Regions from separate parts of the Lysinibacillus sp. A4 genome, predicted to be linked through region 2. Evidence: riboswitches for the same ligand, from Rfam matches in the RefSeq annotation. Region 2 holds a riboswitch; each other region holds the start of a gene.
The links. Region 2 has a riboswitch for cobalamin ahead of NY607_RS00165 (ABC transporter substrate-binding protein). Riboswitches for the same ligand answer to the same signal wherever they lie in the genome.
Positions count from the first base shown of each region.

Region 1: linked by a shared signal. The riboswitch ahead of NY607_RS10850 ((2Fe-2S) ferredoxin domain-containing protein) and the one ahead of NY607_RS00165 (ABC transporter substrate-binding protein) in region 2 are both predicted to bind cobalamin.
Region 3: linked by a shared signal. The riboswitch ahead of NY607_RS15490 (hypothetical protein) and the one ahead of NY607_RS00165 (ABC transporter substrate-binding protein) in region 2 are both predicted to bind cobalamin.

Region 1 is NZ_JANWTB010000004.1:436,553-447,413, forward strand. Features, by position in the region: gene cobJ (precorrin-3B C(17)-methyltransferase) at 1-760, opposite strand, end outside; gene NY607_RS10850 ((2Fe-2S) ferredoxin domain-containing protein) at 765-1,136, opposite strand; cobalamin riboswitch at 1,283-1,464, opposite strand; cobalamin riboswitch at 1,715-1,899, shown strand; gene NY607_RS10855 (energy-coupling factor ABC transporter permease) at 2,049-2,795, shown strand; gene NY607_RS10860 (energy-coupling factor ABC transporter substrate-binding protein) at 2,799-3,071, shown strand; gene cbiQ (cobalt ECF transporter T component CbiQ) at 3,077-3,850, shown strand; gene NY607_RS10870 (energy-coupling factor ABC transporter ATP-binding protein) at 3,847-4,683, shown strand; gene NY607_RS10875 (S8 family serine peptidase) at 4,831-8,328, shown strand; gene NY607_RS10880 (GNAT family N-acetyltransferase) at 8,426-8,866, opposite strand; gene NY607_RS10885 (glycosyltransferase) at 8,985-10,073, opposite strand; gene NY607_RS10890 (glycosyltransferase family 2 protein) at 10,330-10,861, shown strand, end outside.
Region 2 is NZ_JANWTB010000001.1:19,374-30,234, forward strand. Features, by position in the region: gene NY607_RS00125 (GDSL-type esterase/lipase family protein) at 1-141, opposite strand, end outside; gene NY607_RS00130 (DegV family protein) at 543-1,385, opposite strand; gene trhA (PAQR family membrane homeostasis protein TrhA) at 1,661-2,296, shown strand; gene NY607_RS00140 (dihydrofolate reductase) at 2,340-2,816, opposite strand; gene NY607_RS00145 (alpha/beta hydrolase) at 2,977-3,894, shown strand; gene NY607_RS00150 (class I SAM-dependent rRNA methyltransferase) at 3,957-5,153, shown strand; gene NY607_RS00155 (S9 family peptidase) at 5,332-7,320, opposite strand; gene NY607_RS00160 (precorrin-3B methylase) at 7,391-8,068, opposite strand; gene NY607_RS00165 (ABC transporter substrate-binding protein) at 8,120-9,112, opposite strand; cobalamin riboswitch at 9,276-9,462, opposite strand; gene NY607_RS00170 (elongation factor G) at 9,645-10,861, shown strand, end outside.
Region 3 is NZ_JANWTB010000007.1:99,815-110,675, reverse strand. Features, by position in the region: gene ytvI (sporulation integral membrane protein YtvI) at 5-1,063, opposite strand; gene NY607_RS15500 (hypothetical protein) at 1,154-1,708, shown strand; gene NY607_RS15495 (glutathione peroxidase) at 1,789-2,334, shown strand; cobalamin riboswitch at 2,459-2,656, shown strand; gene NY607_RS15490 (hypothetical protein) at 2,815-3,372, shown strand; gene NY607_RS15485 (ABC transporter substrate-binding protein) at 3,356-4,306, shown strand; gene NY607_RS15480 (tyrosine-protein phosphatase) at 4,452-5,219, shown strand; gene NY607_RS15475 (MATE family efflux transporter) at 5,354-6,721, shown strand; gene NY607_RS15470 (putative RNA methyltransferase) at 6,724-7,557, shown strand; gene NY607_RS15465 (lysophospholipid acyltransferase family protein) at 7,637-8,239, shown strand; gene NY607_RS15460 (low molecular weight protein-tyrosine-phosphatase) at 8,300-8,761, shown strand; gene NY607_RS15455 (YebC/PmpR family DNA-binding transcriptional regulator) at 8,963-9,682, shown strand; gene NY607_RS15450 (arsenic transporter) at 9,747-10,861, shown strand, end outside.

The sequences.
Region 1 (10,861 bases), on a different contig from region 2:
GGGTATATTTACGTTGGTAACCGCGGGGCGTAATCATCTTATTGTCATAGAAAAATGTTGACGAATTCCCGATAATGACAGTTGTCAACATACCAATATCATGTTCTAGCATTTCTGCTAGTGTTGTCATGGTCACTTCTTGACGTTCTCGATAGGCACTTTTCACAAGCCCAACTGGTGTGTCTGGCGAACGATATTCTAAGAGTATTCGTTGAGCCTCGACAATTTGTCTTGTTCGACGTCCACTTTTAGGATTGTATAAAGCAATGACAAAGTCCGCCATTGCAGCTGCCTCGACACGCTTTGCAATTAAATTCCAAGGTGTTAGATGGTCACTCAAACTGATTGTACAAGCATCATGCATAATAGGTGCACCAAGTATGCTAGCGCATGAATTAATCGCAGAAATCCCAGGAACAATTTCAACTTCAATTCCTGTTGCTTCTGTCCAGCCTAGCTCAATTAACACCTCATAGACTAATCCTGCCATGCCATAGACGCCTGCATCACCACTCGAAATTACTGAGACGATGCTCCCTGCTTCGGCTTGACGAACGGCTTCCTGTGCACGCGACACTTCTTCTGTCATGCCTGTACTAACAATCGATTTTGCACTTACTAAATCTTGAATCAGCTCTACATAGGTTTTATAGCCTATAATCATATCACTTTGTTGTAAAGCCTCTACTGCACGTGTCGTAATATGCTTAAAATCTCCAGGTCCAAAGCCTACTACGAAAATTTTTCCTTTTTGCGCCATGTTGTTACCCCTCTTTCACCTTTTCGATCCCTTTAATGGCAGTTGTTTGAGCAGTACGCTGTAATGTACCTTCACGAAGTGTAAAGACATGTTCGTTGTATAAGGATTCATGATGTAAATCTTGTACTAGTGTTCTAGCATGCTCTGTTGATGGCACACGATACCAGTTTCCTTGAGGATAAGCGATTACCACACAAGCATCCTTGCAGCGTCCATTACAGCGCGTTCTTGTCGTATGTATTTCCTGATCGAGTGCTTGCCGTTGTATCTCATCTCGAATGGCTAAGGTAATTTCCTCCCCATCCTTTTTCATGCAGCTACTGCCATTGCAAATAAAGAGATGTGTTTTCATCCCCTCTAAATTCCAAGTTGTCATCTTCTGTCTCCCCTCATTTGCTTTTTGGAAAAAGAAAAACCTTTACTCTATAACGAAGAGTAAAGGTTTTGTAGAAGCCAAATAAAAACGAATAGAATGAAATACAGGTACCCGCTTTCGCTTCAACTTCTCCCTCCGAAAAGTTTGCATGCACAATCAAATAAGCAGGTTTCCTGACTTAAGCTTCATTTTACTGTCGCACCTTCCCAAGTTTGTACCAGTGGCTTTGCGATTTCATCAGCTATTACAGTAGCGGGGGCTGTATTGGATTTTCACCAATTTCCCTATTATCTCGAGCTATTCGAGCACTTATTGACGTTTTATATGAAATTTTTATTAGAATTTTAAATAGAAAACTGTCTTTATCATATCTTATTATTTTAAAATTTCAATATTTCTTTAAAAATTTATGACAAATTTATCAATTTTGAATGGAACTAGGTATGAAATTTATACAATCTATATAATTTGCGCACAAAATTTTATCAGAATATTCACTGTGACCTTTAATTTAAAAAATTTCATAAAAGGTATAGCATATTTATGGAAATTCATGTTACACTTTGTCGTGAAATCTCACAATTTGAATGTTTTTCGGTGCAAAGTGCTTGTCATTTTGCTTAAAAGGGAAGCCGGTTTGAGCCCGGCGCGGTCCCGCCACTGTAATAGGGAGCTTTATAGAATATGTCACTGTCCAACGGATGGGAAGACCTATAAAGCATTGAACTAGAGCCAGGAGACCTGCCGAAAAATAAGTGATCGTTTCAACCTACGAGGATAGGTGTGCGGCTTAGCAGATGAGACTGTTATTTGCTTTTTTAGCTATGCACTTTTCCACCTAAGGAGAAGTGCTTTTTTTAATTACGCACGCAATATTCTAAAAATCTATTAATTAGTTAGGAGGAAAGCTTTTTGAAATTATCATGGTGGAAACTTAGTTATTTTTTACTGGCCTTTTTAATCGTGCCAAAACGTGCCTTTGCCATGCATATCATGGAAGGTTTTTTACCAATCGAATGGGCTATTTTTTGGTGGGTGATCTCTATCCCATTTATCATTCTAGGATTGCGTTCTATTCGAAAAACCATTGATGAAAATCCTGAAACAAAAATGCTTTTGGGGCTTTCAGGAGCCTTTGCCTTTGTGCTATCCGCCCTAAAAATCCCTTCAGTTACAGGTAGTTGCTCTCACCCAACTGGTGTAGGACTTGGGACAGTACTCTTTGGCCCTCTAGCAATGAGTGTAATTGGAACAATCGTTTTATTATTTCAATCTTTATTATTAGCTCATGGAGGAATTACAACTTTAGGGGCTAATGCCTTTTCTATGGCTATTGTTGGTCCTTTTATTGCTTACTTTGTCTTTAAAGGGGCTCAAAAAGTAGGGTTGTCATTTTCACTAGCCATATTCTTTGCAGCTATGCTTGGTGATTTAGGTACCTACATTGTGACTTCTGTACAACTAGCACTAGCCTTTCCTTCAGAGGTTGGAGGCTTTATGGCATCCTTTACAAAGTTTGCAGGTATTTTTGCCTTAACTCAAATTCCTTTAGCAGTGAGTGAAGGAATTTTAACGGTCATTGTGATGAATTTCTTGAAAAAATACAATGTTAGCGAATTAAAAACGTTACGTGTTTTCTCAACAAAGGAGGCACATTAACAAATGAAAAAAAATTTATTGTTATTAGCAATTGTTGTGTTGTTAGCCATCATTCCCTTATTCATACAAAAAGGTGCTGAATTTGGTGGTGCTGATGGAGAAGCAGAAGCAGCTATTGGTGAAATCAATGCGGAATATGAACCATGGTTTGAAAGTCTATGGGAGCCACCAAGTGGTGAAATCGAAAGCTTATTATTCGTGCTACAGGCAGCTATAGGAGCTGGCTTTATTGGCTACTTCATCGGCTATATGCGTGGCAAACACAAAGAAGGTTAACCATTATGTTACTCATTGATAAGTATGCCTATCTGAATAAGCTAGCGTCCGTTCATCCGCTAGAAAAAATGATATTTTCACTTGGACTACTTCTCATAACGCTCATCATGAGAGATGAACGACTTTCACTCATTACATTTTTTGTAATGAGTGCTTTTATCATTTTAGGTGCAAAAATTCCGCTTGCATACTACGGCAAATTATTATTGCTACCTAGCTTTTTCTTATTAACAAGTCTCGTCTCTATTTTACTTTCCTTTACATCATCAACGAATACACTCCCTGCCCATATTTGGTCGTTTACATTTAGGAATTGGACTGTCTTTATCGGGAATGCAAGTGTGTTAGCAGCGCAACAGCTGTTCTTTATTGTCCTTGGCAGCGTTAGTTGTTTATACTTTTTAATTCTAACCACTTCCGTACAAGGAATATGTTATGTGCTACGACAATGGCGACTCCCCTCTTTATTAGTGGAGCTCGTCGAACTAACCTATCGTTTTATTTTTATGTTTTTAGAAAGTATGCAAAATATACATCTCGCCCAGCAAGCACGTCTTGGCTATCATTCACCGATGCAATGGCTACGCTCTGTCTCCATGCTTATTGTGGCATTATTTGTGGAAATGTTTCAGCGTAGCCGAGAGCTCAACAATGCCATGCAATCACGTGGAGGCGATGCAGTCTACTGGCAAGAGATGGGCTCTTATAGCAAGAAAAATTGGCTAGGCATGGCAGCTATTTTACTAGTCCTCATCGTATATGGAGGGTATTTTACATGACAGCATTTTATTTTGAACTCAACCAATTATCTTATGCCTATGCGGATGGTACGAAGGCGTTGTCAGATATTACATTAGACATTCCAAAAGGTAAAAAAATCGCCATACTCGGACATAATGGCGCAGGAAAATCGACTTTATTTCAGCATCTTAACGGTATTTTAAAACCTACAGCTGGAACGATTGTATTCGAAGGCAACGATCTGGAATATAGTCGAAAAGCTTTAAAGGCCCTACGCCAAAAAGTCGGCATTGTTTTTCAGAATGCAGATCATCAGCTTTTTTCAGGGACCGTCAAGCAAGATATAGCATTTGGCCCATTGAATCTCGGCTGGTCTACTGAAAAAACGGAAGAAAAAATAGCATGGGCCGTTGCGCAAACCGAAGTGGAAGATTTGCTTGATAAACCCATTCATTTTTTAAGCGTAGGTCAGAAAAAACGTGTAGCAATGGCAGGTGTTTTAGCGATGGAGCCCTCTGTCCTTTTGTTAGATGAACCAACAGCAGGTCTTGATAATTATTATGCTACACACGTATTACAATACTTAGCCAATTTAGATGATGGTGAGAGAACCATTTTACTAGCAACCCATGACATACCTCTCGCCTATGAATGGGCCGATCTAATCATTGTTATGGAGGCTGGAAAAATTATTTATAACGGTGATCCAATCACCTTGTTTTATGAAGACGAATTGTTACATCGCGCGCATCTTGAACGTCCATGGATTTTTGAAATGGTCATAGCTTTGCAAAAAAAGAAGCTATTGCAGGAAAATATCAACATCCCTCGTTCCAAGCAGGAGCTACAACAATTAATAGAACAGATCTAAAGCTTTTAATAATGCTAGGTTTTTTCGTTATACCTACCAAAAATTAAAATAGCAAAGAAAAATTTTCCTCCATTACGAAACTTTTCTAATCTTTGTCCGTATTAATATAGTCGAGATTTAATTTATAACACCAAGGAGAGATAACAATTGAAAAGTTGGTATAAAAAATCAGTCGCTGTTGTAGCATCTGCTGCACTCATGGTTCCTGCTGCTTCTGCCTTTGCTGAGGCACCTCAGCATAAAGCGAAAAACATGCTGGCAAACAGTGCGAAACAAACAGAGAAGAATGAAGAAAAATGGATGAGTAAGGATACAATTGTTATCAAGCATTCAGGTCTTGATAAAAACGTACATAAAAAAATTGGCTCCAAGGTCATCCGCTCCATTCCTTCATTAGGGTATGATGTTGTACAACTAAATAAAGGCGTATCGATCGAAAAAGCCGTCTCTTACTATTTAAAGCAAAACGGAATATCAAGTGTATCTCCTAGTTACATCTATCATTCTTTTAATAAAGAAGCTGATCCTAAAAAACAAGAGATGTATCATTTAAACTTACTGCAAATGGATAAGGCACTAGAATTAGCAGGCAACCATGATGTCACAGTTGCTGTCATTGATTCTGGTGTAGATTTTAAACACCCCGATCTAAAGTCACAAGTACTCCCACCCTATAATGCAGCAGCACCTGCTAATACTACCTATTCAGGCGATCACGGAACACATGTGGCAGGTATTATCGCCGCAGCAAAAGATAATGGCGTAGGTGGGCATGGGATTAATCCGAATGCAAAGTTACTGCCAATTGATGTATTTAACGGCAAAGAAGGTGCTAATGATTTCATCATTGCACAGGGTATACTTTATGCAATTGAGCAGGGCGTTGACGTCATTAATATGAGTCTAGGAGGCTATGGTGAATCTCCCCTGATGAAGGAAGCCGTTCAGAAGGCGATTGATAGTGGGATTACAATTGTGGCGGCCGCAGGAAATGAATCGACAGATGAATATTCCTTCCCCGCTTCTTTCGAAGGTGTCATTAGTGTTGGTTCAACAAACGAACGCAACAAACTATCAAGCTACTCCAATTACGGCCCGTCTGTGGATATTGTTGCACCAGGTGAAGACATTTATAGTACCGTTCATGATGCGAAGAAAGGATCATCTTTTGTCAAGTTTAGTGGAACATCCATGGCCTCTCCTGTCGTGGCAGGTATCGCCTCTCTTCTTAAATCCAAAGACCCATCTTTAAAACCGCATCAAATAGAAGCGATTTTAGAAATGACCGCACAAGATTTGGGCGAGAAAGGCTATGATCTTACTTATGGTCACGGATTAGTTGATCCTGTAAAAGCATTACAATTTGATTTAAATAAATTGCCTAAGCATTATTCAGAGACAAAGGAAGATCGTATTAAGAACGCCAAGATCCTTGCTAAAAATAAGCTAAATACAGAACAGGGTGCTTTTGAACAGCAAGACGAAAAGAAATGGTATAAAGTCGATTTAGAAGAAAATGAATATGCTCAATTAACATTAAAAGGCGCTGACAAATACGACTATGCCTTTGATTTATATTTCTACCCAAATAGCGGGATTGGAGATGTAGAGCCTATCCATGTCAATGATGTTCGCGTAGGAAAAAAAGAAGGTTATCTATTTAAAGCAGATCAAAAGGGAACGCTTGTTATTGGTGTCAAAGATCATAATGGAAGCTATAGTTTAAAAGGCAAATCTACTTACATTTTTACAGCACAAACGACGAAGGACTTGCCAATTGATACAATAGACAAGTCTACGATGGAGCCTATTAAAAAGTTCCCATATAGTACAGCAGGTAAAAACTATACATTACTGTCAAAAGATCAACAACAAGATCAAGATTACTTCACGTTCTCTGTCAAAAAACCGACGACGTTACAATTTGATCTATCGGGAATTCCTGGTGTCACTGCCTCTATGGAGCTTTATCTAAAAGATGACTTTAATCCTGTGCCACCAGAAGAAATCGATCAAGCTGAAAATGATGAAGGTGAAGAAGAAGCCTATCCAATGCAGACCGCTTATGGTACAGCAAAAGGTGAACCGGTTCGTATGATTATCGACGCTGTTCCAGATCAAGAGTACGTTTTAAGTGTATCTAATGAAAGTAATAGCGAGTTTTCTATGGAGATGTTCTTTAGTGGCGGCATCGAAAAAGAAGAAACAATCAGTGAATCGATGATTCCTTACACATTAAAAGGTGAAGTAGTTTCCCTCCCACCTGATGAGGATGGTCTACCTGTAGATGAAGCCATGATCGAAGAAAATGTTCCAGAGAGCCAATTACCGCTTATAGAAAACAACATAAAAAAACGTAATGAAATTGACAGCCTGATGAGTATGTTATTGAATCCTACGGCTTCAGGCAACCTAGAAAATGTTGACCCTATCATTAAGCAGGCAATCCGCTTTGAAATAGGTGACGATCAAAAAGCTTATTTCCAAACAGATTATGATGAGGATTATTTCTTATTTAAAGCGAAGGAAGACGCCCTTTATAGCTTCAGCTTTTTGAAAGGCATGAACCAAATGCCGACAGGTACAGTGTTTGAATATGATGAAGAAACAAAAGAATTAATTCCCGTTTCTTCCTTAACTAATGACCTTGGTATACTGGCACTACTACTTGGTTCAGCTGGTAACGAAGACGATGCAAAGGTCATACCATTGAAAAAGGACAAAACATACGTGGTAGCCGTTGTCAATGCTGGCGAAAGGTCTGCTGAACCTTATACATTGAAAACAAAGAAAATAGGCGATATTCCAGCAGAGTACAATCCAAAAAATCATGAGGAAGCAAAAGCGCTAAAAATTCAACCAGGTACTACTTATAGAGACCATCTGATTTATCAAGATGATGTAGATTATTACTACTATAAGCAACAAGGCAATGATGAGGTCATGAGTCTGCTTCTTTCTTCAGTTCCTTTTACTAATGAACAATTGGCTCAGCTACCTAAAGAACTGCAAAAAGACTTGAAATTTGCAGGAGCTATTATCGAAGATACGAACGGCAATATGAAGATTGATGCCAAAGAAATGGAGACAGAAATTCCATTTGGCTTAGGTGATAATATTCTTGAAATGTTACTTGGAATGATGGGTACAAACGATGTAAATACATCGTTTAAGGCAAAGAAGGATCGAGGCTATTTTATTCTAGTCAACAGCATGGGGCTTGGCCAAGTATCGATTCAGCCTTATACATTAACATTGTTTGATCATAAGCATGTGGATGAAGATGCGGATTCAAAATTAGTAAATGGTGTACCTAGCAAGCCATCTGTTCTTGTGAAAAAGGATGAGAAATGGGTTGCAACGCAATATTTAAATGCAGGTATACCATTTGGTGATAAAGACTATTTTGAATGGAATAACGACCAGAAACGCGAAGTCTTCTTCTCACTCCAAACAGAAAAAGCGTTGGATGGTGTTATTCGAGTGTTAGATGCAAACGGAAAAACCGTCAAAACATTCGATCTTTATGGTGTTGGTGATGCCGAGGTTGGTACGGTGGAGCTTGATGCAGGCAAATACTATATTGAAGTAAGTGAGTTTGATGGCAAAGCTAGCACACAACCCTATACGCTTGAAATAAAATAGTTAGAATTAAAAATATTCCCTAGATCAAAACGATCTAGGGGATATTTATGATCTGAAAGAAGCATTTTCATCCAACGATGAGATTCACCACTTCGGCTTACATAAAATATTTAACATAATTACAATATTCATCTTGCTTCATTTGTAGCTTTTCATAAAGCTTACGTGCATTTACATTATCAGCCGCCGTTTGTAACGTGACATAGCGAGCATACTGTTGCTCGCAATAATGAAATACCTTTTCCATCAATGCCTTGCCCACCCCTAGGCCTCTAGCATCTTCTGTTACATAAATATCATTTAAAATATAGGCTCGCTGTAAAGCAATGGACGAAAATGTTGGATATAATTGTGTAAATCCAATTATCTTGTCATCCATCAGCGCGATAAAAATGACGGATTCTTTCAAGGCCAATCGTAATTGTAAAAATGCCTTGGCACTGCTTATATCTGACTCAATTCCATAAAATTGACGATATTCATCAAACAGTTTTGCTAAGTCCTCTAGTTCATCCATTGTTGCTTGTAGTATTTCCATTCTAGTCTCCCCTTGTGTCTACCCATGATTGTCTAGCTTTATAAAACTAGTTTTTATTATATAGGAAATACTGGTATAAAGAAAAGAATACTCCTCTCAATCCAGAAAAGATTCACTTTTATTCACCTAAATAATTGGCAACCTTCTTGACGATCTGCCTCCAATTTAATTCCTTGCGGGCAAATGCTTGAAGCTGGACACAAGTATCTGCCAATAATGATTCGTGTGCTGCAACTTGTTGCAATGTCTGACCTATCGCCTCCCAATCATGTGTAGGATGGATTGTACCAAAACGCTGTTGTTGTGTAATATCAGCAGCACCATCCACATCTGTTGTCACGATATAGCAACCATTTTTAGCTGCCTCCGCAAAGACATGGGCATAACATTCGACTAAAGACGTTAAGCAAAAAATTTTAGCCTTACGATACTCCTCTTCTAGCTGGACCTTATCAACAATAGGTCCTACCATCGTTACTTGAGCGGCAAACGGATGACTATCTAGTAATAGTCTCAGCTCTTCTTGAAATGAGACTGACATCGGCCCTACTAAACGAAGCTCCCAATCTGGCAGTTGTGCTGCTAAAAATGCCTTGACTGTCAAAATTGTTTGCTTCTCTGGTGCATCCAATCGCCCAACTGTTAGAATTCTATTTTCTTTCTCGTGAAACGGCACTGGCTCTGTGGGGAAATGTTCATAAAAACCATTGGGTATATGTTTCACATCCAATTGTGAAAAGTCTTTGATTGCTGTTTGAATAGATATGCATTCAGAGGTAAGGAGATCACAAAGCTGCAACAACTCTAAAAAATAGGGATAGGTTTTTAATCGATTTAGCCAAAATCGATTGACATCTAATTTCATATAAATTTTGCCATTTGGATTAAAATGCTTATAGGTTTTCAAAATAGCTAAATAGGATGGATAGGGTCCAATAGCAAAGGCAATGTCGATGTCCCTTGCATGCTGGGCTAAATAAGCATTCATATTCACCACATAATCATCTTCAAATGGTACAGACTCAAATTTTACAGTGGGAAAGACTTGTTGAAGTAGAGCTTCATTCATTTCTGTCGTGACAATAGTGACCTCATAGCCTAAATGTTCCCCCAATAAAATAGGCACTAGACACAAATCTTTGAAAATATGGGCATCCGAAAGTTTGTAAGATTCCACGCTACAAATAAATGCTATTCTTTTTGTCATCGTATCCCTCTTTCTAAAAAAAGCGCTCTCGCTAGTTTATGACCTCTCTTGCTAAATGTGCTTATGTTAGTAAATTTTCGTCTTTCTTATGCCATATCTCTAGTAAACATAAAAATTCTATCTAAAAACACTCTCTTAAAAACATCCTAAAATAAGCAATTGCCTACAGTAGCACTACGTCTACGCATATTGTATTAAAGGATCTACTCAGTCACATGGAACAACTCTACTAATGAACATAGAATGGAGGGATCAGATGAAGATTAGTTTTTTATCACCTGCATTTAATAGCGAAGAATGGATCGTAACGATGCTTGATAGTATTCCTAAAGAATATGCCTATGAAATTATTGTGGTAGATGATGGCTCTACAGACAATACGCTAGCCATTTTACAGGATTATCAGAAAAACTGTGCAGCTTTAAAAATCATCGTTCACCCAACGAATTTAGGTGCGAGTGTTGCCTACAATCGCTGCATTGCAGAAGCAACAGGAGATTATATAGCCATCATCGATAGTGATGACCACTATTTACCTGCTATTCGCAATGTACTAGCACAAGTGGATGGCACATTTGATATTTACTACTACAACATGATTATTAAAAATGGCTTTGCTTTTATTAAAGATGAATCCAACCGCTATTCCTTACCTGGGCAATTTAAGATTATCAGGAGAAGTTTAATTGGAGATGCGAAATTTACGATACGCAAAGATATTGCAGGAGATTGGGATTTTAATTGCGCCCTGATGGATAAAAATCCGACAAGTAAATATACTAACGAAT
Region 2 (10,861 bases):
CTCATCCTGCGGTATATCTTGCTCCGTTCCTGCTTGCTCACCTTCAGGTTCTGCTTGCGGATTCGGTTCATCGATTGATATTGCACAACCACTTAGTACAAAGACGGTCAAACATGACAACATAAATCGCCAAATGTCCATTTGACCACCTTCCATCCCTTTCTATTACTTCTATTATAGAATAGTTCATGCCGCCATGAAAAGTGACTTCCCCTTAGTTCTCCATAATTTTGTGTGCTTGCCAAATTTCCTCAGGTGTATGTATGGAAAAATGTGTGTTTATACAGTGTGCCTTTATGCAGAAGGGATGATAATTAGTAGGATGTCTGATTTATTTTTGGTGGCAACGTGATCACTGTTTGATTGAAGCTACTGTTCAACACGATTACTATTTAATTGAAGCCGCTCACGCTCATAGTTAGTGGAAAACTGATCACAGCTAAACAAAAGCTGCTCATCTTTGAATAATCCGCTCATCCTGCTAGGAGTTCCACGCATAATAAAAAAGCCACTACATTTACTTATGTAGTAGCTCCTTCCTGTTATTCTGCAAAATAAATAAAACCAATTGCTCCTGGACCTGTATGTGTCGAGATGATTGGAGATGTAAAGGCAATTTCAACATCGTTAAAGCCAGTTTCTTCGATCAGCGCTTTTAATGGGTTGCCCATCGTTACTAGGCCATCTGCATGGGAAATGCCGACTGCCTTAACTGTTTTTCCAGCTGTATCTGCTTGGAATTGTTTAAATAAAAAATTGACTACTTGTTTATGACTACGTACCTTTGACACAGGATTGTATACGCCACCTTCAAGGTTGGCAATGACTTTGATGTTTAGGAGGGAACCGATAAAGCCTGTGCCTTTACCAATTCGACCGCCTTTGATTAAGTTTTCGAGCGTGTCTACAATAACGTATAAATGTGTATTGTCTCGTACCTTTTCTAAACGTGTCACGATGTCCTCCACAGTGGCGCCTTCATCTCGCATGCGGATGGCCTCTCGTAGTTGGATAGCTAAACCAATCGCGATAAAGCGTGAGTCAATGACTGTCACATCGGCATCTGTCATTTGAGCTGCTTGACGAGCTGATTCTACTGTGCCACTCATACCACCAGTCATATGGATGGAGATAATTTGATCGCCATCTTTACCGAGCTCATCATATAATTCCTTAAATTTACCTGGTGCTGGTTGTGAACTTTTCGGTAAATTTTTTGCATTTTTCATTAAGCCTAAAAAAGATGGTGGCTCTAAGTCCACTCCATCTGTATATGTTTGACCATCAATTTGAATCGTTAAAGGCACGATATGTATGCCATGTTGTGCTACTTCTTCTTTTGTTAAATCACAAGTTGAGTCCGTTACTATATGAATTCGTCTCACTTCGACACATCCTTTTACTTCATTAAAATTTATTATATAGACTAATGAATCATTATGTAAACATGACATTTGTCATTAGGCAAAGCTCTGTCCTAGCTAGCATGTAAACGCTACCTTGGATACTATAGCGTTTTCACCTACCTCTTGTCTATCAATGCCCCTCAAAGAATATGACAGGCTTATGACATTTTTGATATGAACTATATGACAAATGTAAATGTTCATCTATAAATTATTGGGGTATAGTAAATGTACGAACGAAAGGAGTGTTTCAAATGGTTGATTCATTTGACTATAAATCATGGAGGGAAGAGCTGTGGAATGCCATAACACACGGTATTGGTTTCATTGCTAGTATTCCAGCACTGGTTGTTCTACTGTTAGCAGCCGTACAAACAGGAAATGCCCTACATATTACAACCTTCAGCATTTTCGGTGCGTCTGTCATCATTCTGTTTTTAATGTCTACATTACTACACAGTATGCCAGAAAAATATAAACACTTTTTCGCTATTTTGGACCATTCGTCCATTTATATTTTAATTGCCGGCACCTATACGCCGTTTTTATTAATTGCCGTTGGTGGTGCCCTTGGATTGACGCTACTATGTATTATTTGGTCATTGGCTGTGCTTGGTGTATTGTTTAAATGTTTCTTTATTAATCGCTTTGAAGTACTTTCATTAATTTTTTATATTGGCATGGGCTGGTTAATTATATTTGCCATTAAGCCCGTTTATCTGTATTTAGGTTTACATGGCTTTGCTTTACTGCTAGCAGGTGGGCTATTCTATACGATTGGAGCCATCTTTTATGCATGGCGCTCTCTGCCCTTTAACCATGCAATCTGGCATCTCTTTGTGCTAGCTGGCTGTGCCTCCATGTATGCGTGTGTTTATTTTTATCTATAATAAAAGCAATCGCTCATTGTGAAGGGAGCGATTGCTTTTTCGTTTATTTACGTTCAAAAATTTGATATTGGAATGTATAACCTTCTGGTGCTGTTTCAGGCTCCTCTGAAGAGACTTGAACAAAATCTTGCTCATAGCTCGGGAAATAGGTGTCTCCCTGAAAGGCATGATTAATTTTTGTGATATACAAGCGATCAGCCATCTCCATCACTAAACGGAAAATTTGCTCGCCGCCAATAATCATCACCTCAGGTACATCTCCAGCTAGCGCTAAAGCACCTTCCAAGCTAGTCACAATTTCAATGCCTTCTGCCTGATAGTTTTCGTCACGTGTAATAACGATGTTGCGTCGCCCTGGAAGTGGTCGACCGATGGATTCAAATGTTTTACGTCCCATAATCATAGGCTTGCCCATTGTTTTTTGTTTAAAATACTGCAGATCCCCAGGTAAATGCCAAGGCATCCCATTGTTATATCCGATGACGTGATTGTCATCATGTGCCACAATTAAAGAAATCATACTGTCCCTCCAAATACTTTCGTCCCTTTTATTATAAACATAATGCGCTTATTTCACCTATTTTTAAATAAATAAACATTTGTTACACCTAAATCCTAGTAAAATTATATGAATAGTTTATAATAGGAATAACAAACCTCTCAATAAAGGAATGATGAAGATGATAACTTTAAGAAAAGAAGCTGTTCAATATCTAGAAGCTCAGCGTACTGGTACACCTTATTACAAAGTTTCACCTCAGGAAGCGAGAGCCATGCGGACGGTTACACAATGGCAATCTGCACACAAACCGAAGCTAGCATCCATTGAGGATCACAAAATTACAGTGCGAGATGGCGAACAAATTACAGTTCGGCTTTATACGCCCGTTCTCGGTAAAACATTACCTGTTATTGTTTATTATCATGGTGGAGGCTGGGTCTATGGCAATCTAGAATCTGTCGATGCAGGCTGCCAGTTATTAGCAGACCAGGCACAGGCGATTGTGGTATCAGTGGATTACCGCTTAGCACCTGAATATCCTTTCCCAACACCCTTACATGATGCCTATGATAGCTTAGTATGGGTGCACGATCATATGGAATCCTTAGGTGGCGATGCAAGTCGATTATCAGTTGCTGGGGACAGTGCTGGCGGAAATTTGGCTACTGTAGTTGCATACTTAGCTACTGCACTCGAGGGACCATCGTTACACGCTCAAACACTCATCTATCCTGTCACAAATGTCGATTTTTCAACAGTATCTTATCTGGCATATGGTGAAGATTACGGCTTAGATACACAAGCCATGCAGTGGTTCTCTCATCACTATACAGAGGAAGCAAACTTCACAAATCCACTTGTGTCCCCACTTCAGCTAGAGGAAGTCCGTAACATGCCGAAAACATTCATTATAGCTGCAGAGGCAGATGTTCTCTTTGATGAGGGTCTAAGCTATGCACAAAAGTTAAAGGCTGCTGGTGTGGTAGTGGAACATATTACAATGCCAGGTTTAATCCATAGTTATTTCAGTAAAATGAATTATTTTGAAGAAGCAACGATTGCAACCGTGACAAAAATTGCGCAATTCCTGAAATAAGTTTGGCTATCCCGCGCAAACAGTGCGATAATAGAGCAAAACGTTTTTTAAAGGATGACACTATGACACAAACAATAGCTCTACAAGTACAACAGCCCTTTTCTGATCAATTAAAAAAAGGCTTCCCACTTATTTCAAAAGATGCGGTTGATGCACGACGTTTACCTGCTGAGCAAGGAACACTCCTCAGACTCATGGATCATCATAACCGTTTTATTGGAACAGGTTACTACGGCATCCAAAACAAAGGGATTGGCTGGGTGCTAACGACCGATGCGAATGAAACAATTGATAAAGCTTTTTTTATAAAAAAATTCAAAAAAGCCATCGACAATCGTGCTGCATTTTTTAGCAATGAAAACACAACAGCCTTTCGTGTGTTTAATGGTGAAGGAGATGGCATCGGCGGTCTTACGATTGATTTTTTTAACAGCTACTACATGGTAAGCTGGTATAGTGAGGGCATTTACTCATTTAAAGAAGTGGTGTATGAGGCGCTTGCTGAGACAGTAGACTACCAAGCGATTTATGAGAAAAAACGCTTTGATAGTAAAGGACAATATATCGAGCAAGATGATTTTGTAATGGGCACGCCAGGAGAATTTCCTATCATGGTGAAGGAAAATGGTATGACCTATGCGGTGCATTTAAACGATGGCGCCATGACAGGGATTTTCCTCGATCAACGTGAGGTACGATTGGCTATTCGAGAGCGTTATGCCAACAACACAGACATGCTGAATACATTTTCCTATACAGGAGCATTTTCTGTGGCAGCCGCTCTAGGAGGAGCCATCAAGACAACGAGTGTAGATGTGGCAAAGCGTAGTCTAGCCAAAACGATTGAGCAATTTAGTGTCAATCATATTGATTATGAGGCACAGGATATAAAAGTCATGGATGTCTTCCATTATTTTAAATATGCACAACGCCATGCTTTACAGTTTGACCTTGTCGTATTAGACCCACCTAGCTTTGCACGTACGAAGCAAATGACCTTTTCAACGGCAAAGGACTACCCTAAATTACTAAAGGACACGATTGCCATTACCGCTAAAAACGGCATCATTGTGGCTTCCACAAATAATGCCAGCTTTGGCATGAAAAAGTTCAAAGGCTTTATTGACCAAGCCTTTAAAGAGACTCGTACACGCTATAAAATTGTCGAGGAATACGGTTTACCGAAGGATTTCCGTGTACCACGTGAATACCCTGAATTTAATTATCTGAAGGTCGTGTTCATCCAGAAAATCGACTAACCAATCGAGAATCACACCAAGGTGTGATTCTTTTTATGTAAGGAAAAGTTGATTCTACCTAAGGAGGTTCGGTACCTCTACAATAAAGGTTCCAAAAGATTGAAACGTTATAAACAATCAAACAGAGCCCTTCTATTAAAAGTAGCCTAAGAAGATGTTCTCTTCTTAGGCCACCCGATTATAGATATTTCACAAACCAATCACGGATATATTCAAGTCGATTAATTCGTAATGTAGGCTTTCCACTTCTTGAAAGTTCATGATTCGCCTCAGGAAAACGCACGAATTTTGTTTGTTTTTTACGATATTTTAAGGCGATAAACAATTGCTCTGCCTGCTCAATTGGACAACGATAGTCTTTTTCACCATGTAAAATCAATAATGGTGTCTCCACTTTGTCTACATACTTCAGTGGCGAATGATGCCATAGCTTCTCTATATCATCGAGTCCTGCTTGAATTTGCCAGTCTGTAAAATAATAGCCGATATCACTGACACCAGCAAAGCTAATCCAGTTCGAAATGGAGCGCTGCGTCACAGCTGCTTTAAAGCGATTTGTATGGCCCACAATCCAGTTGGTCATAAAACCACCGTAGCTTCCACCAGTTACACCTAGACGATCTTGATCAATAAAATCATAGTGCTCCAGAGCGTAGTCTACCGCTGCCATTAAGTCCGCATAATCATTCCCACCATAATCGCCACGTACTGCATCCACAAATTTTTGGCCATAGCCATGACTACCACGCGGATTCGTATAAAGCACTGCAAAGCCTTGTGCAGCAAGGATTTGGAATTCATTAAAGTAGGTATTGCCATACATTGCATGCGGACCACCATGGATTTCAAGAATGAGAGGATACTTCTTCCCTGCTTCATAGCCAACTGGCTTCATAATCCAGCCGTTGACCTTCCAGCCTTCAGCACCTTCAAATTCGATACTCTCTGGAACAGCTAATGTTTTGGTTTTTAAAAAATCTTCATTAATGGACGTCAACTGTTCTTTGTCACCCGTTTTTAGGTTCACATAAAACAGATCGCCTGGATTGGTCGTTGTGCTAATAGCCGCAATAGCCTGATCGTTTTGCGCATCAAGTGAGAAGCCATAGACATATTGATCATCATGGATAGCTGGGTAAATTTCGCCATCTACATTTCCGTAATAAATCGCCGCATTGCCGTGATCTGTGACTTGGAAGTAGAAGCTATGATTATCATTCATCCATTGCACTCGTGGTGACGCTACACCTTGCAGGAAATCACCGATGACATAATCACCAACAGGCGCATCAAATTCACTTGTTACACAGTTTAGTAGTTTTTGCTCCATGTCATACATCCAAAGCTTTGCTTGTGTGGCATTTTCAAATTCACGTTCTCCACCTACAAAAGAAAGATAGCGACTATTCGGAGACCAAGCCGTTTGGTAATAAGCACCCGAACCTTCTGTTAGCTTGTGACTCTGTTTCGTTTCTAACTCCAATAAATAGATATCCACATTAAATGAGAAATCTAAATCCTCCGCTTTATTTGCTAAGTACGTAAGGTATTTGCCATCTGGCGACCAAGTACCTAGATGGCAGTACTCTTTGCCTTCTGTCACTTGTTCTAGCTCTCCTGATGCCACATTGACAATGGCAATATGGGTAAACTGCTCCATATCAATAAATCCACCAGCATCCGATTTGTGTTTCATTTTCTCGATTTCTAGTGGCTTTAGTTCTTTATCCTTTTTCTTCTCATCCTCCGCTTTATCTAGGATGGTTTCATCTTTCCCTAGCACGACTGAAAAAGCAATTTTCTTGCCACATGGTGACCAGACAGGGGAGGTCGCTCCATTTTTACAATGTGTCACCTGTTTTGCCTCTCCACCTGCTTTCGAAAGAACATAAATTTGCGACTTACCTGTTCTCGTTGACAAAAATGCAATTTGACTGCCATCTGGTGACCAAACAGGGGAACTCGTTCTATCTTCACCAAATGTCCATTGCTGTGGTGTTTTGTCCTTCAAGTTTATGTAAAACAAATTCGATATATAGTCATTTTTCTTCTCGTCCATACGAGTCTCTACATAAACTACCTCTGTCCCATCTGGTGAAAGCTGTGGATCTGCTACTGATTTTAAGTGATAAAGATCTTCTGGTTGGATCCCTTGTTTCGATGTCATGTTCTTGCTCCTTTGTATTGTAATTTTCTGTGCCTTACTACAATACTTCGACACCCTAAGTAATATCCCTCTATTTAATTGAATTTTTTACTAGTTCCCAATATTCTGCTGACTTTGTTCTGCGATAAAATTTATAAAAGGGCTCATTTGGGCGAGCATGCTCCTTATAAAGGTTTATCAGGTGCAGTAAAAAATCTTCAATTTGTGTGACGTCTACCCTCTTAGCGAATAACGTGCCAGCCTGTGCCTTTGCTCCCATCGGTACTGCCCCTAAATAGACATCAAAGCTTTCTTGTTGGTAAACGAGTCCAATATCATCATAGACTGCATTGTAGCAAGCTGATGCACATCCATTAATATTGACACGCACTCTTGCAGGTACCTTCATCCCCTCTATGGCATGATAGAGCTGTTCGGTTATCGGAGCAGCCTCCATTTTCTCCCCATCACAAAAATCACAGGCCTTCATGGCTATGATTGAACCAGAGGGAGCAACATAAAGACCTGCTTCCTGTAAGGCTTGTACCGCTTCCGTGGCATCGCACGTTGGTATGGATACGAGTATACTATAGGAAGCAGAATATTTTATCGCCCCCTTTTCGCCAGCAATTTCGGCTATTTTTTGGAATTGTGCAGGAGTATAATGCTTATTAATAATGCCAGGGCTAACGGCTAGACGGGTAAACTCACCATGACGGTTCAGTGTTTCAAATGTTAGATCTGGTACATTTTTTTGAAATGCGTTCATTTTTATCGCTCCTTATAAAAAAGGAGCTAGCAAAACGCTAGCTCGAATGGATTAAAAGTTTTCAGGATAGAAGCCCTTTGCTAAAATTTCAATGGCCTCTGCCGCACGAACCCCTTCAGACGCTGCTGAAAGTGGCAGGATGACAAAGCGCTCATTTTTGACCGCTTCCATCTCCTTTAAGGCTGGATCATTTTTTAAGAATTGGATCTTTTGGTCTGCCGTTGTTTCACCGTAATCAATCACGACAACTACCTCTGGGTTGCGGTCTACTGCATCTTCCTTCGACACAGTTGTCCAGCCTGATTCCACATCACCAAAGATATTTTGTCCACCCGCGATTGTCACAAGCTCATTCATAAAGTTTTGACCAGCTGTAAATACATCCTTTTCACCGCTATCAAACACAAGAACACGTAATTTTTCGCTATCTTTTGGTAATTTAGCTTGTACTGCCTCTACATCTTTCGTCATTTGCTCAATTAAAGCTTCGCCACGATCCTCAATACGGAAAATCTTCGCGATATTGCGAATATCAGTGAAAATATCCTCTATTGTTGGCTTTGTCATGTTGGAAGCCGTATGTAAATACGTATGGATGCCTAATTCTTCAAGCTCTTCTGGTGTGCCTACACCCTTTTCGCCAAAGCCACTTTTCCAGCCTGCATATAGGAAATCTGCCTCGGCATCAATGACTTGCTCCTTCGTTGGGTATTGATCGGAAAGAACAGGGACTTTATCGTATGCCTCTTGCAGTGGTTCATAGATTTTATCATCTAAGTAAGCTGTCCCTACCATAGAATCCTCTAAACCAAGTGCTAGCATGATTTCTGTCACATGCTGATTTAAGCTAATCGCTTTTGTTGGTGCTTCCGTATATGTTTGCGTTGTGTCATTATTTTCAATGGTTACTTCTGCTGCCGCCTCAGATGGCTCAACCTTTTCACCTTGTGCAGCTGATTCCGTTTTGTCCTTTGCGTTACAAGCCCCTAAAACAGCGACCAAGGCAATGATCATCATCAGCCATATACTTTTCCATTTCTTCATGTCCTTTTCTCCTTTGCTGTTAAAATATAGAAAGAAATCAGAGACTTCTTTACTACTAAGGTAGTTGGAAGGGCATAAAAAAACCCTCTTGTCGCCAAGAGAGTAGCATAGTGAAATAACGGTATCATTACCTTCATCACTATCCCCATCCTCGTGGTTCTTAGTCAAAAAATACATACTGGCAGGTATCCTGGCTTAGGTTCATCATCTATACGCCTTCCCATAGTTTCACTACAGTGGCATGCTGTATAGACTCCCCATTTACAGTTGCGGGACAGCATCGGAATTGCACCGATTTCCCTTTTAAGCAAATGACAAATGCCATTTGCACCAATACGTTCTATAATGGTCAATACTATTGATAGACTAGCAGAAGAAAATTTATCGCGCAATCAGTAGTATGACACTAAAAGTATAATCATCATTATATTAGCACTATTTTGACATAAAGACGAACTATTTTACAAGAAATATAGAAGCTAGTATTCTGTTACAATAAAAAGATAGCATTCTATAGAAACGAGGATTTCTTATGTACAAAACGATCGGTGTACTTGCGCACGTGGATGCAGGAAAAACGACCTTCTCTGAGCAAGTACTTTTTCATACAAATAGTATTCAAGCACGGGGGCGTGTTGATCATCAGGATACCTTTCTTGATCATCATGAGCTAGAGCGCAGACGAGGCATTACGATATTTGCCGAGCAAGGGCGCATGAATATTGGCGATGATACATACACATTGATTGATACGCCAGGGCATGTCGATTTCTCCCCTGAGATGGAGCGTGCCATTCGTGTGATGGATTATGCCATTATTATCATTAGCGCTGTCGAAGGGATACAGGGCCATACAGAAACAGTGTGGCAACTTTTACGTCAATACCATGTCCCTACCTTCTTCTTTATCAACAAAATGGATCGTGAGGGTGCCAATATGAAGGCTGTCATCAGACAGCTTCGCAAAGATTGCTCTCAGCATGTATTGTTCATCGATGAGCCACTGCGAGCAGACTATGTATCAAATAATATTATGGAATGGCTGGCGGAGCGCGACGAAAAATTGCTTGATGCCTTTCTAAATGAGTCATTGGAGCATGAACAGTGTCTTGCTCAATTAAAGGAAATGATTAAAAATGAAGGTGCCTTCCCTTGCTTTGCTGGCTCGGCCTTAAAGGATGAGGGCATTCAGGAATTTCTTGACCAGCTCCCGCTGTTAACGGCTTCCCATTTTGACAAGGATGCCCCGTTTGAGGGTGAGGTTTTTAAGATTCGTCATGATGGGCACCAGCGTTTAACCTTTATGAAGGCAACCAAGGGCTCGTTGCATGTACGAGATGAATTTTCATTTGACGAAGTAACAGAAAAAGTGACCGAAATTCGCCTTTATAACGGCAGTCGCTTTGAGACCGTTCAACAGGTAGAGGCAGGAGAAATTTTCGCTGTCAAAGGACTGAGCCAGGCAAACATTGGGGATCGAATCGGTACAACGATGCTATCACAGCCCTATGAGCTTGTCCCAACCTTACAGGCAAAGGTTCAATATGAGGGTGATCAGCATATCAAGGAAGTGCTACAGATTTTCCGTTTACTCGAAGCAGAAGAACCGTCCTTGCGTGTGGTCTGGCAGGAAAAATTTCAGGAAATCCATGTGCATATTATGGGTGCCATTCAATTGGAGGTCCTGACTGAGGTATTAATGACGCGTTTTTCATTAGCTGTCTCCTTTGGTGAACCGCAAATTTTATA
Region 3 (10,861 bases), on a different contig from region 2:
GATATTAAATTTTAAAATTTACTTTGATGACACCTGTCTCTTTCAACGCTATAAAGAAAATAATAACGAATGGGCCGACAAGTAAACCGATAATACCAAATAACTGTAGACCTATGAACATGGAAATTAATGTTGGTAAAGTGGATAAACCGATATGGTCTCCCATTAATTTAGGCTCGACTACTCGACGAATAATAAGTAAAATAGCAGCTAAGATGAATAATTTTACAGCTATAGAGGTGTTTCCCATCAATAGGTGATAAAGTCCCCATGGCGCTAGAATAATGATAGAGCCTAGGAATGGTACAATATCTATTAACCAGATAATAATCGTCATTGTTACTGCGTATTTCGGTTGGATTAATAGCAGTCCAATGAGTGTGACGCCTCCAATAATAAAGCTTACAAATAAGTGAGCCTTCATATAGCCAAGTGTTGCATCTTTTAAGCGATTTAAAATAATTTTTATCTTCTTTGCTGTATTGGGCTTTAAATATTTATAAGTGATTTGCTTTAACTTAGGCAAATCAAGCATAAATAGGAATAGCGCAATCATATAAACGAGAAGACTGATGAATAGGCTGGGTATCTCTGAAAAGAAGGCAGAAACTTTGCTATAATTAAAGAAGCTTAAAAAGGATTCTTCAACTTTCTTTATGAAATCCATTGTGGTTTTTTGAAGCGAAGCACTTACTTCAGGTGGAAAGTCTTCTGTATATTTAGAAATATTTTCTTGCATATGAAGCCACATATCTGATAGCTTGGAAATATAATAGGGAGCTTGCTTAGACAGTAAAATTATTTGTGTCATTATTTGGGTAATGGACAGATAACAAATAATAGATATAACTATTACACTCACTATGTAAATAAAAGCAACTGCTATTTTCCGTGACATTTTCCATTTCCGTTTAACGAACATGACAAGTGGTTCTAAGAAAAATGCACTAATCCCAGCAAGGATTAAAGGCATGGACACTGGGATAACAAAATACGCAGCTAGAAGTAGGGATATAATCACAATCAACCGAAAAATCAATTTCCTAGCATTAAATTTATTCATAAACTCACCTTCTTTGCGAAAAAAATTAAGTTAAGTGTACCATAAATCAAATTTTATTACGTTCTGAATCAATAAAGGTAGGGATGAATTATGGAAAAAGAGATTTTGCAACTTTTTAGTAATTTAACAGAGCATGATCGCGATATTCAATATGAATCTTACGAGGAATTAATGAAAATTATGCAGGAACCTGTAGATTGGACATATGCAGTTTGGGAACAGCTAGTAAAAGCACTTACATACAATAATGGTTATTCTCGTGCACGTGCTGCACAAATTTTATGCGCTTTAGCTGCAAAAAGTGATCCAGAAGAAAGGGTCTTGGAGGATTTTTTAAAGATTTGGGCTGTGACTTACGATGAGCAATCTGCTACAGCAAGGCATGCATTACAAGCAATTTGGAAAATTGGACAAGCGGGTCCAGTACAAAGAGATTTGGTTGTATCGTATCTAGCTAAAAGATTTCAAACATGTATAGATGAAAAACAGCCATCTCTTATTCGTCAGGATATTATTATGTCATTTAAAAAGCTATATGATCAAACAAATGACTCGAAATTATTAGATATTGCCCATCGTTTAATTAATGAAGAACAAGATGCTAAATATAAAAAGAAGTATAAGTCAGCCATCCGTTCAAAGTAGCGAGGTGGTGTTTTTTTGTGCAAATTCTTTGATGAGCGGTAGAATAGTCAACTATAATGAATGAAAAAAGGGGATTATGCATGAGCATTTATAATTATCTAGTTCGGAAGCCTAATGGCGAAATTTTATCGATGGAAACATATCGTGGAAAAACAATGTTAATTGTTAACACGGCAAACCAATGCCGATTTACATATCAATTTGAAGACTTACAGAAAATGTATGATAAATATGGAAAAGAGAATTTTGTAGTTCTTGGATTCCCTTGTGATCAATTTGGCCATCAAAATCCTGAAGATGGGGAGGAAACTAAGCATCTCTGCAAGGTAAACTATGGGGTCACATTCCCGATTTTTGAGCTTGTACAGGTAAATGGAGAGGCTACCCATCCACTCTTTAATTATTTAAAGCATGAAGTGGATTACCGAGAGTTTGGGAAGGCAAGTATGCAGGAGAAAATGTTGGCAGAAGCAATTGTTCAACTTGCCCCAAGCTTTTTAGATGGTCGTAATATTCGCTGGAACTTTACAAAATTTCTAGTAGATGCTAATGGTAAGACCGTCTCACGCTTTGAACCAACAGATTCACAGCTCGATATTGAAAAAGCAATTGAAACACTATTATAGTAAATTTCTTAATAATGTAAAAATTTGTTAGGGTTTTCTCTTCAAGTAGAAACATTGCTATATTTTAAAACTGAGTACAGCTATTTTTTCTGAAGCATATATGATAAACTGCTTTACAAATGAAATATTCTTGCAGAATAAAGGTGCTAATTAGCATAATCGGGAATCCGGTGAAAAACCGGAGCTGTTTCCGCAACTGTAAGTGCAGCCATTATAAAGATTTACCACTATCTCAAAGAAGATGGGAAGGTCCTTTATAACACATTCGTTTCATGTGACGAACTGTACAAGCCAGGAGACCGACCTTTATTTGAACGTATAAAAACTTCTCGGAAGCTAGGAGGATATACGGCAAATACATAGGCTTTGTCCAGTTTGATGGCTCATTATGTTATTTTTGTCGTTCCTTTGCAAAAAGGAGCGACTTTTTTATGCCTTTCAAATAAGAATTTTTCATTATAGAAAATAGGGGGGAAGCAAGTGAAAAAAGATGCCCGTTATTCTTGTTATCCATTTATGCGTGAGAAAGCTTCAACGGTCGATTTTGAAATTCGAACAGATAGCCTTACAACACATCTAGGAGTTGCATTAGCTGCGGTAAAAAAAGAGGATGTTCAAGTCGTTGCTGAGGATTTATTGCTTATGTTACCTATGGCGTATCATGTGAATGGCTCAGTTCGTGGGAAATTAGCAGTAACTGAAGAGGATTTATCTTGGTTAAGTGAGCGTTATGATTTTTACGTTCGCCATGTGAAGGAAGAGATTCAAAGTTTTGTTTTACCTCAAGGAACAGAGGCCGCTGCAGCCTTACATCTTTGTCGCAGTGAAGCAAAAAAATCATATCGTACTTTACACAAAGTATCAGAAGAACGAGAGGTTCCTGCTATTCTTTTCGATTACCTTGGTTTATTAGCTAATGTATGTTTTGTCATGGCTGTTTTTATGAATCAGCAAGCTGGAATAGCTGAAATACCGTTTATTAGTAAATCCTACCCAATGAAAAAGAAAAAGGAGAATAACAATGAAGAAAGTATTTAATTTCCAATGGCTATCAGTGCTCTTACTTGCACTGGTATTAGCAGGCTGTGGCACTGCTGAAGATACAAAAAATAAAGATGCTTCGCAAGATACACAACACGCAGAGAAAACAAGCTATAAAGTGACAGATGACCGTGGAGTGGAAATAGAGTTTAAAGAAGTACCAAAAACAGTTGTATCTTTACAACCAAGTAATACTGAAATTTTGTTTGCTTTAGGTGTTGGCGATAAAATTGTAGGAGCAACTGAGTACGATACTTATCCAGAGGAAGCACAAAAAATTGAACGTGTCTCTGATACTACGAACTTTAACAGTGAAAGAATTATAGCGTTAAAGCCAGATGTTGTCATTGCTTATACAATCGGTGATAAGGATGCCCTAAAGCCGCTTGAGGACGCAGGAATTAAAGTGTTTGTTATTCAATCTGCGACAACTTTCGATGATGTTTATGGAGATATCGAACAAATTGCTGCTGTGATGGATGTTGCTGATATAGGAAATAAATTAAATGAAGAGATCAAGGCGAAAATTGCTGAAGTACAAACGAAGGTGAAGGACGTAAAAACGCCGAAAAATGTTTATTTAGAGGTTAGCCCTAAGCCAGACATATATACAGCAGGCTCTAGCACTTTCCAGCAAGAAATATTAGATGCAGCTAATGTTAATAATGTTTTTTCTGACTTGAATAGCTGGGCAAAAGTGAATGAGGAAGATGTTATTGCGAAAAATCCAGATGTTATTTTAACAACAGTAAACGATACAGAAGATCCAATAGGAGAAATTCTTGAACGAGATGGTTGGAATACTGTGACAGCTATTCAAAACAAAGCGGTATTGTCCATCGATACAGATATCTCTAATCGACCTGGTCCGCGTATTGGTGAAGCTGTAGAATTAGTAGCGAAAGCTGTGTACCCCGAATTATTTAAATAAGAAATGTTTCCATGCTAGCTGTGAGCCATTCAGCTAGCATTTTTTATGTGGTTTAAATTATTACCTAGCGTGAAAATTGGAATTAATGTAGTTTGTTCTTTAAAATAAAAGTAAGTATGCTTAATAATCTTAGGAGGTGTAGTGATTGGAGCAATTAGAGACAAAGGTAATTCCATTTGAGGCAGTCTATAATTTCCGAGACATGGGTGGATATAAGACAAAAGATGGGCGTAGGGTAAAAAAAGGTTTATTTTACCGCTCAGCTGCTCTTGGAAAAATGACACTGGCAGATAAAGAGCTATTTGAAACATTAGGGATTAAAACCATTTTTGATTATCGCGATAACAATGAGGCGTATCATAATCCTAACCCAGTGTTCTCGCATGCTCAATATATACAAATCCCAGCGAAGGGTAATCATGCTTTTGAAATGCCTACCAATGCTGGTGGTAGAGATTTCTATAAAGTGGTAAGCCCTGAGATGTTTCGGGATTTTTATGCACAAATGCCTTTTAACAATCTTTCATTTAAAGAGTTAATGCAAACGATTCAAAATCCTAATAATCTAGGTCTTGTCCATCATTGCGCAGTTGGTAAGGACCGAACGGGTATTGGAGGAGCACTTATTTTACTAGCTTTAGATGTACCTGAGGAGACTATCATGGAGGATTATTTAGATACTAATATACATTTACGTCCGATGGTAGAAAGAATGGCTCAGGCTATTCAGCATCAGTATAATGAGCAAGAACTACTGCAATTTTATGCCTTAATGTCCGCCCGTGAAGACTATTTACAAGCAGCGTTGGATGCGATGGATCGTCGCTATGGTTCAAAGAATGGGTTTTTAGAGCAGGAATTTGGCCTAACAATTGAAAAACGAGAGCAATTACAATCCTATTGCTTGATTTAAAAATGGACCCTTTCACACGATGTGAGAGGGATTTTTTATGTGGAAGCGCTGTCTTCCTATAAATCTCTTTACAGTCTGAATATTTGTGATAAGATACAATAGATTTTTAAGAAAAAATAGGAGAAGTGAAAGTATTGGCAGACACAATTAAAGAGACAAATAAGTTAAGTCTATTCCATTTAACATGGCCGATCTTCTTAGAGGTTTTTCTATTTATGTTGATGGGACTAGCCGATACTTTTATGCTCAGTGCTTTATCGGATAATGCTGTATCAGGAGTAGGTGCAGCCAATCAATATATCCATATTGCCATCTTGATTCTGGAGGTAGTGGGCAATGGTGCATCTATTGTTGTTTCTCAGTATTTAGGCTCCAGACGCTTTTTTGAAGCAGCCAAGATCTCGGCGTTAGCGGTCACGATGAATTTGGTCGTGGGGCTTTTAATGAGTATTTTATTTTTCTTCTTTGCGAGACATTTAATGACAATGATGAACTTGCAGGGAGAAGTACTCCACTATGCACAAAGTTACTTAGCCATCATTGGGAGTTTTATTTTCTTACAGGCTATTATTAATGCACTCGCTGCAATTATTCGTGTACATGGTTGGACAAAACAAACTATGTACGTTTCACTTGGCATGAACGTCTTACATGTTGTGCTAAACTACGGTCTTATTTTTGGGAATTTAGGTTTACCAGAGCTTGGTGTGAAAGGAGCGGCTATTTCCTCTGTCATTAGTCGCGGATTAGCTGTCCTAGTATTTTTCTGGTTACTGTATCAGGTAATGGAAGTGCGCGTAAAGTTACAATATTATTTTGAGTATTCAAAGGAATATGTGAGGAAAATACTAAACATTGGTTTACCATCTGCGTTTGAACAGGTACTTTATCAATTTTGCCAAATCATCTTTTTATATTATGCGACATACTTAGGAGCAGAAACACTAGCAGCACGACAATATGCTATGAATATTTCGATGTTTACATATTTATTTGCAATTGCCATTGGTACAGGAACAGCCATTATTATTGGTCGTCATGTAGGTGCAGGAGAAAAAGATGAGGCGTATCATCAGCTATGGAAAAGTGTTCGTGCAGCATTTGCTTTTACGATTATTATGGTCGCTGTCGTTACGCTATTCCGTAAGCCACTTATGCAGGTATTTACTGATAATCCAGAAGTCATTAAGATTGGGGCATCCGTGTTAGCATTAAGTATTTTGCTAGAGACTGGTCGCACAATGAATATCGTGGTCATTAACTCTTTACGCGCTTCTGGGGATGCTAGATTCCCTGTGAAAATTGGTTTTCTATCAATGGTTTGCATGAGCCTGCCGCTTGGCTATTTATTTGTCTTTGTATTGGATTGGGGCTTGGTCGGAATTTGGCTAGCCATTTCAGCAGATGAATGGGTGCGGGCAATTATCGTATACTTTAGATGGAAAAGTCGTAAATGGGAGCGTTATGCTCTTGTATCACCGAACGACAAAAAGGAGGCATAGAAATGGGCGCATTATCGAAACGTGCGATCGGGGCGGCATTAATGGATCAACATATCACCCTTTTTGCTTGTCCAATCTGTCAGCAATCAATGCATGTCTATGAGCAGGGGAGATTGGTTTGTACTTCTAACCATTCCTTTGATATTGCGAAACAAGGCTATGTCAATATGCTGACACATAACGCCGCTTCTAAATATAGTAAGGGCCTTTTTGAATCCCGCAAGTCTGTTATTGATAGTGGGATTTATGATGCTGTAGAAGCCCGAATCGGTGAGCTTATTAGCTCTGCAAAAACGGTGCTCGATACTGGTTGTGGAGAGGGCTCACATTTAGCTCGCATTATGAATGATAGAGATCATGGTATTGGCGTTGGAATTGACATAGCGAAGGAGGGCATTTTGGCTGCAGCACGTCATTATCCTCAACAAATTTGGTGTGTAGGGGATTTAGCTAAAAGTCCATTTGCTCAAGCGAGTTTCGATGCCATTTTAAATATACTATCACCAGCAAATTATGAGGAGTTTAAACGACTTCTTACACCGAATGGCTGTCTTGTGAAGGTTGTACCGCAAAGTGGTTATTTGAGGGAACTACGTGCTCAATTATATGCAGATTCAAACAAGGAAACTTACTCTAATGAACAAATTGTAGCTCGTTTTCAAGATAGTTTTCGTGAGGTAAACGTAGAACGTGTAACTTATACTTTACCGCTTTCGGAAGAGCTAGTACCCGCGCTATTAGAAATGACACCAATGGGTTGGCATAAAGCAGAACAAACAGCCGTTGAACTAAATGAAATCACGATTGATGTGGATCTATTAGTAGGGAAGGTTTAAGTTGGTCACCAGCAATTGCAGTATACTGGTCTTTTCGATTACAATGGGAATAACTATTGAATAAGGTAGGAATGTAACAGTGTATAAACTAGCAGCAAATGTTGTCAAAGTAATATTAAAATTAATGGGTTCAAAGGCTCGTGTATACGGAGAAGAAAACTTGCCGAAAGAGGGTGGGTTTATTATAGCTTGTACACATACCGGCTATGTTGATATTTTAAACCTTGGTGTAGCCATGTACCCTCGTGAAATTCACTTTATGGCGAAGAAGCAATTATTTGAAATGAAAGGGCTTGGCTGGCTTGTTAAGCATTTAAATGCTTTTCCGGTAGACCGTGATAATCCTGGACCAAGCGTGATTAAAATTCCTTCGCAGTTATTGAAGGAAGGTAAAATTGTTGGGATTTTCCCCTCTGGGACTCGTAGTGCAGAAGGAACAGATTTAAAACAAGGGGCTATTACCATCGCACAGTTGGCAAAGGCGCAAATTGTTCCAGCTGCTTATGTTGGTGCACGTAATGTGGGTGATGTAATGAAGCGAGGTAAGGGCTATTTAATTTATGGTGAGCCATTTTATGTAACAGGCAAGGGTAAAGAAGGCCGTGAGCAGTTTACTCAACACCTTGAGCATGAATTAGTTGCTTTAACAGAAGAACTACAAAAACGTATTCCCGTAAAATAAAAGCAAATGGCACTCAGAATCAAATTGATTTTGAGTGCTTTGTTGTAGGAGGAAAATAAAATGATTCGAGTACTTTTCGTATGTTTAGGTAATATCTGTCGCTCACCCATGGCTGAGGCGGTCATGCGCGACATGGTGAAGAAAGAGCATTTAGAAGATAAAATTGAAGTGGATTCCGCTGCTACTAGCTCATGGCATATCGGTGAACCTCCACATAGAGGAACACAGGATAAGCTTAGGGAATATGGTATTTCTACAATAGATATGCAAGGTCGACAATTACAACAATCAGATTTTGAAAAGTTTGCTTATATTATTGGAATGGATGAAAGCAATATTCGTAATATCCGTACAATACTAGGTCATCCAAACTCGCCAAAGATTTTTCGTTTTTTAGATTTAACAGCACATCGCAAGGATGTCCCGGATCCTTATTATACAGGTGATTTTCAGGAAACCTATGAATTGGTGCAAGAAGGTTGTCAGGCATTGCTAGCAAAAATTAAACAAGAGCTGTTGTAAGATGGCGCTAAAATCGTAAATTTTAACAGCCGTTTTTTTAGAAAAATACTACCTTAAACATTGGTATATCTAGCTTTGTAAGCATCATTGTGTTATTATTTGCAGAGTAAAGATACGATAAGTATTTAATTACCATTTACAGATATACAACTGTGTATCTATTATTTTTATAAATTTATCTTTTGAAAGAGAGTGGAAACAATGGGTCGTAAGTGGAACAATATTAAAGAAAAGAAAGCGTCTAAAGATCAAAGCACAAGCCGTATTAATGCAAAATTTGGGCGAGAAATTTATGTGGCAGCTAAATCAGGCGAACCAGATCCAGAGTCAAACCGTGCACTTAAAGTAGTGCTTGAACGCGCAAAAACATACAGTGTTCCAAAACATATTATAGAAAAAGCCATTGATAAAGCAAAAGGTGGCGGTGATGAAAGCTTTGATGAATTACGTTATGAAGGCTTTGGACCAGCCGGCACAATGATTATCGTGGATGCTTTAACAAACAATGTAAATCGTACAGCATCTGATGTACGTGCAGCATTTGGTAAAAATAACGGCAATATGGGTGTCAGTGGATCTGTAGCTTATATGTTCGATTCAACAGCGGTTATTGGCTTAGAGGGTAAAACGGCTGATGAAGTACTAGAGATTTTAATGGAAGCTGATATAGATGCTCGTGATATTCTAGAAGAGGATGAAGCGGTAATTATTTATGCAGAGCCAGACCAATTCTTTGCGACACAAGAAGCATTAAAGGCTGCGGGTGTAGAAGAATTTACAGTAGCAGAGCTTTCTATGTTGCCTCAAACAGAAGTGACTTTAACTGGCGACGATGTAGCGAAGTTTGAAAAACTAATTGATGCATTAGAAGATTTAGAAGATGTACAAAATGTTTTCCACAACGCAGATTTAGGCGAATAAACCATTAACAAAATGAGTAAACCAGTAGCATTTAAGCTACTGGTTTTTAATTAGGGAGGAAAAGATGCAGACTGCTTTAGCCATTATTTTATTTTTAGTCACATTATTTTTTGTCATCGTGCAACCACGAAAACTATCAATTGGCTGGTCAGCCTGTATAGGAGCAGCTATTGCGCTAGTAATAGGTGTAGTAACCTGGCATGATGTGTTAGAGGTAACGGGGATTGTTTGGAATGCAACGCTATCATTTATTGGTATTATTTTAATTTCACTCATTTTAGATGAAATTGGCTTTTTCGAATGGGCGGCTCTACATATGGCACGACTTGCAAAGGGAAGTGGAATTCGCTTATTTGTTTATATTAGTTGCCTTGGAGCTGTTGTATCGGCTTTGTTTGCGAACGATGGGGGTGCTTTAATTCTAACGCCAATCGTTTTAGCGATGGTGAGAAAACTGAACTTGAGTGAAAAAATGATCTTTCCATTTATTATTGCAAGTGGATTTATAGCAGATACAACCTCGTTACCGTTCGTTATTAGCAATTTAACGAATATCGTATCAGCTGACTTTTTCGATATAGGCTTTATAGATTATGCAGTTCATATGCTTGTACCGAATTTCTTTTCGTTAGTGGCAAGTATAGTAGTGCTTTACATTGTTTTTCGCCGTTCCATACCACAACATTATTCTCTTGAGGCAGTTGAGCAACCAAGTCAGGCAATCCGAGATCCCAAATTATTTTCGATCGCTTGGTATGTAATTGGGATTCTATTAGTGGGCTTTGTAGCTGGTGAGGTTTTACACATCCCTGTATCTTTTATTTTATGTGGGGTCGCTGCAATATTCTTATGGCTAGCACAGCGTAGCTCTGTGGTAGATACAATAAGAGTTGTAAAAGGAGCGCCGTGGAATATTGTGTTTTTCTCAATTGGCATGTATGTGGTTGTCTATGGGTTAAAAAATGTAGGGATGACAGGAATGTTAGCAAATTTATTAGAACTAGCTATACAGCAGGGCTTCGTAGTAGCAACGATGACGATGGGATTTGTTGCTGCCATTTTGTCTGCTGTCATGAACAATTTACCTACGGTTATGATAGATGCTTTGGCGATTTCAGAAACAAGCGCATCGGGCATGATGAAAGAGGGACTGATATATGCAAATATAATTGGTACGAA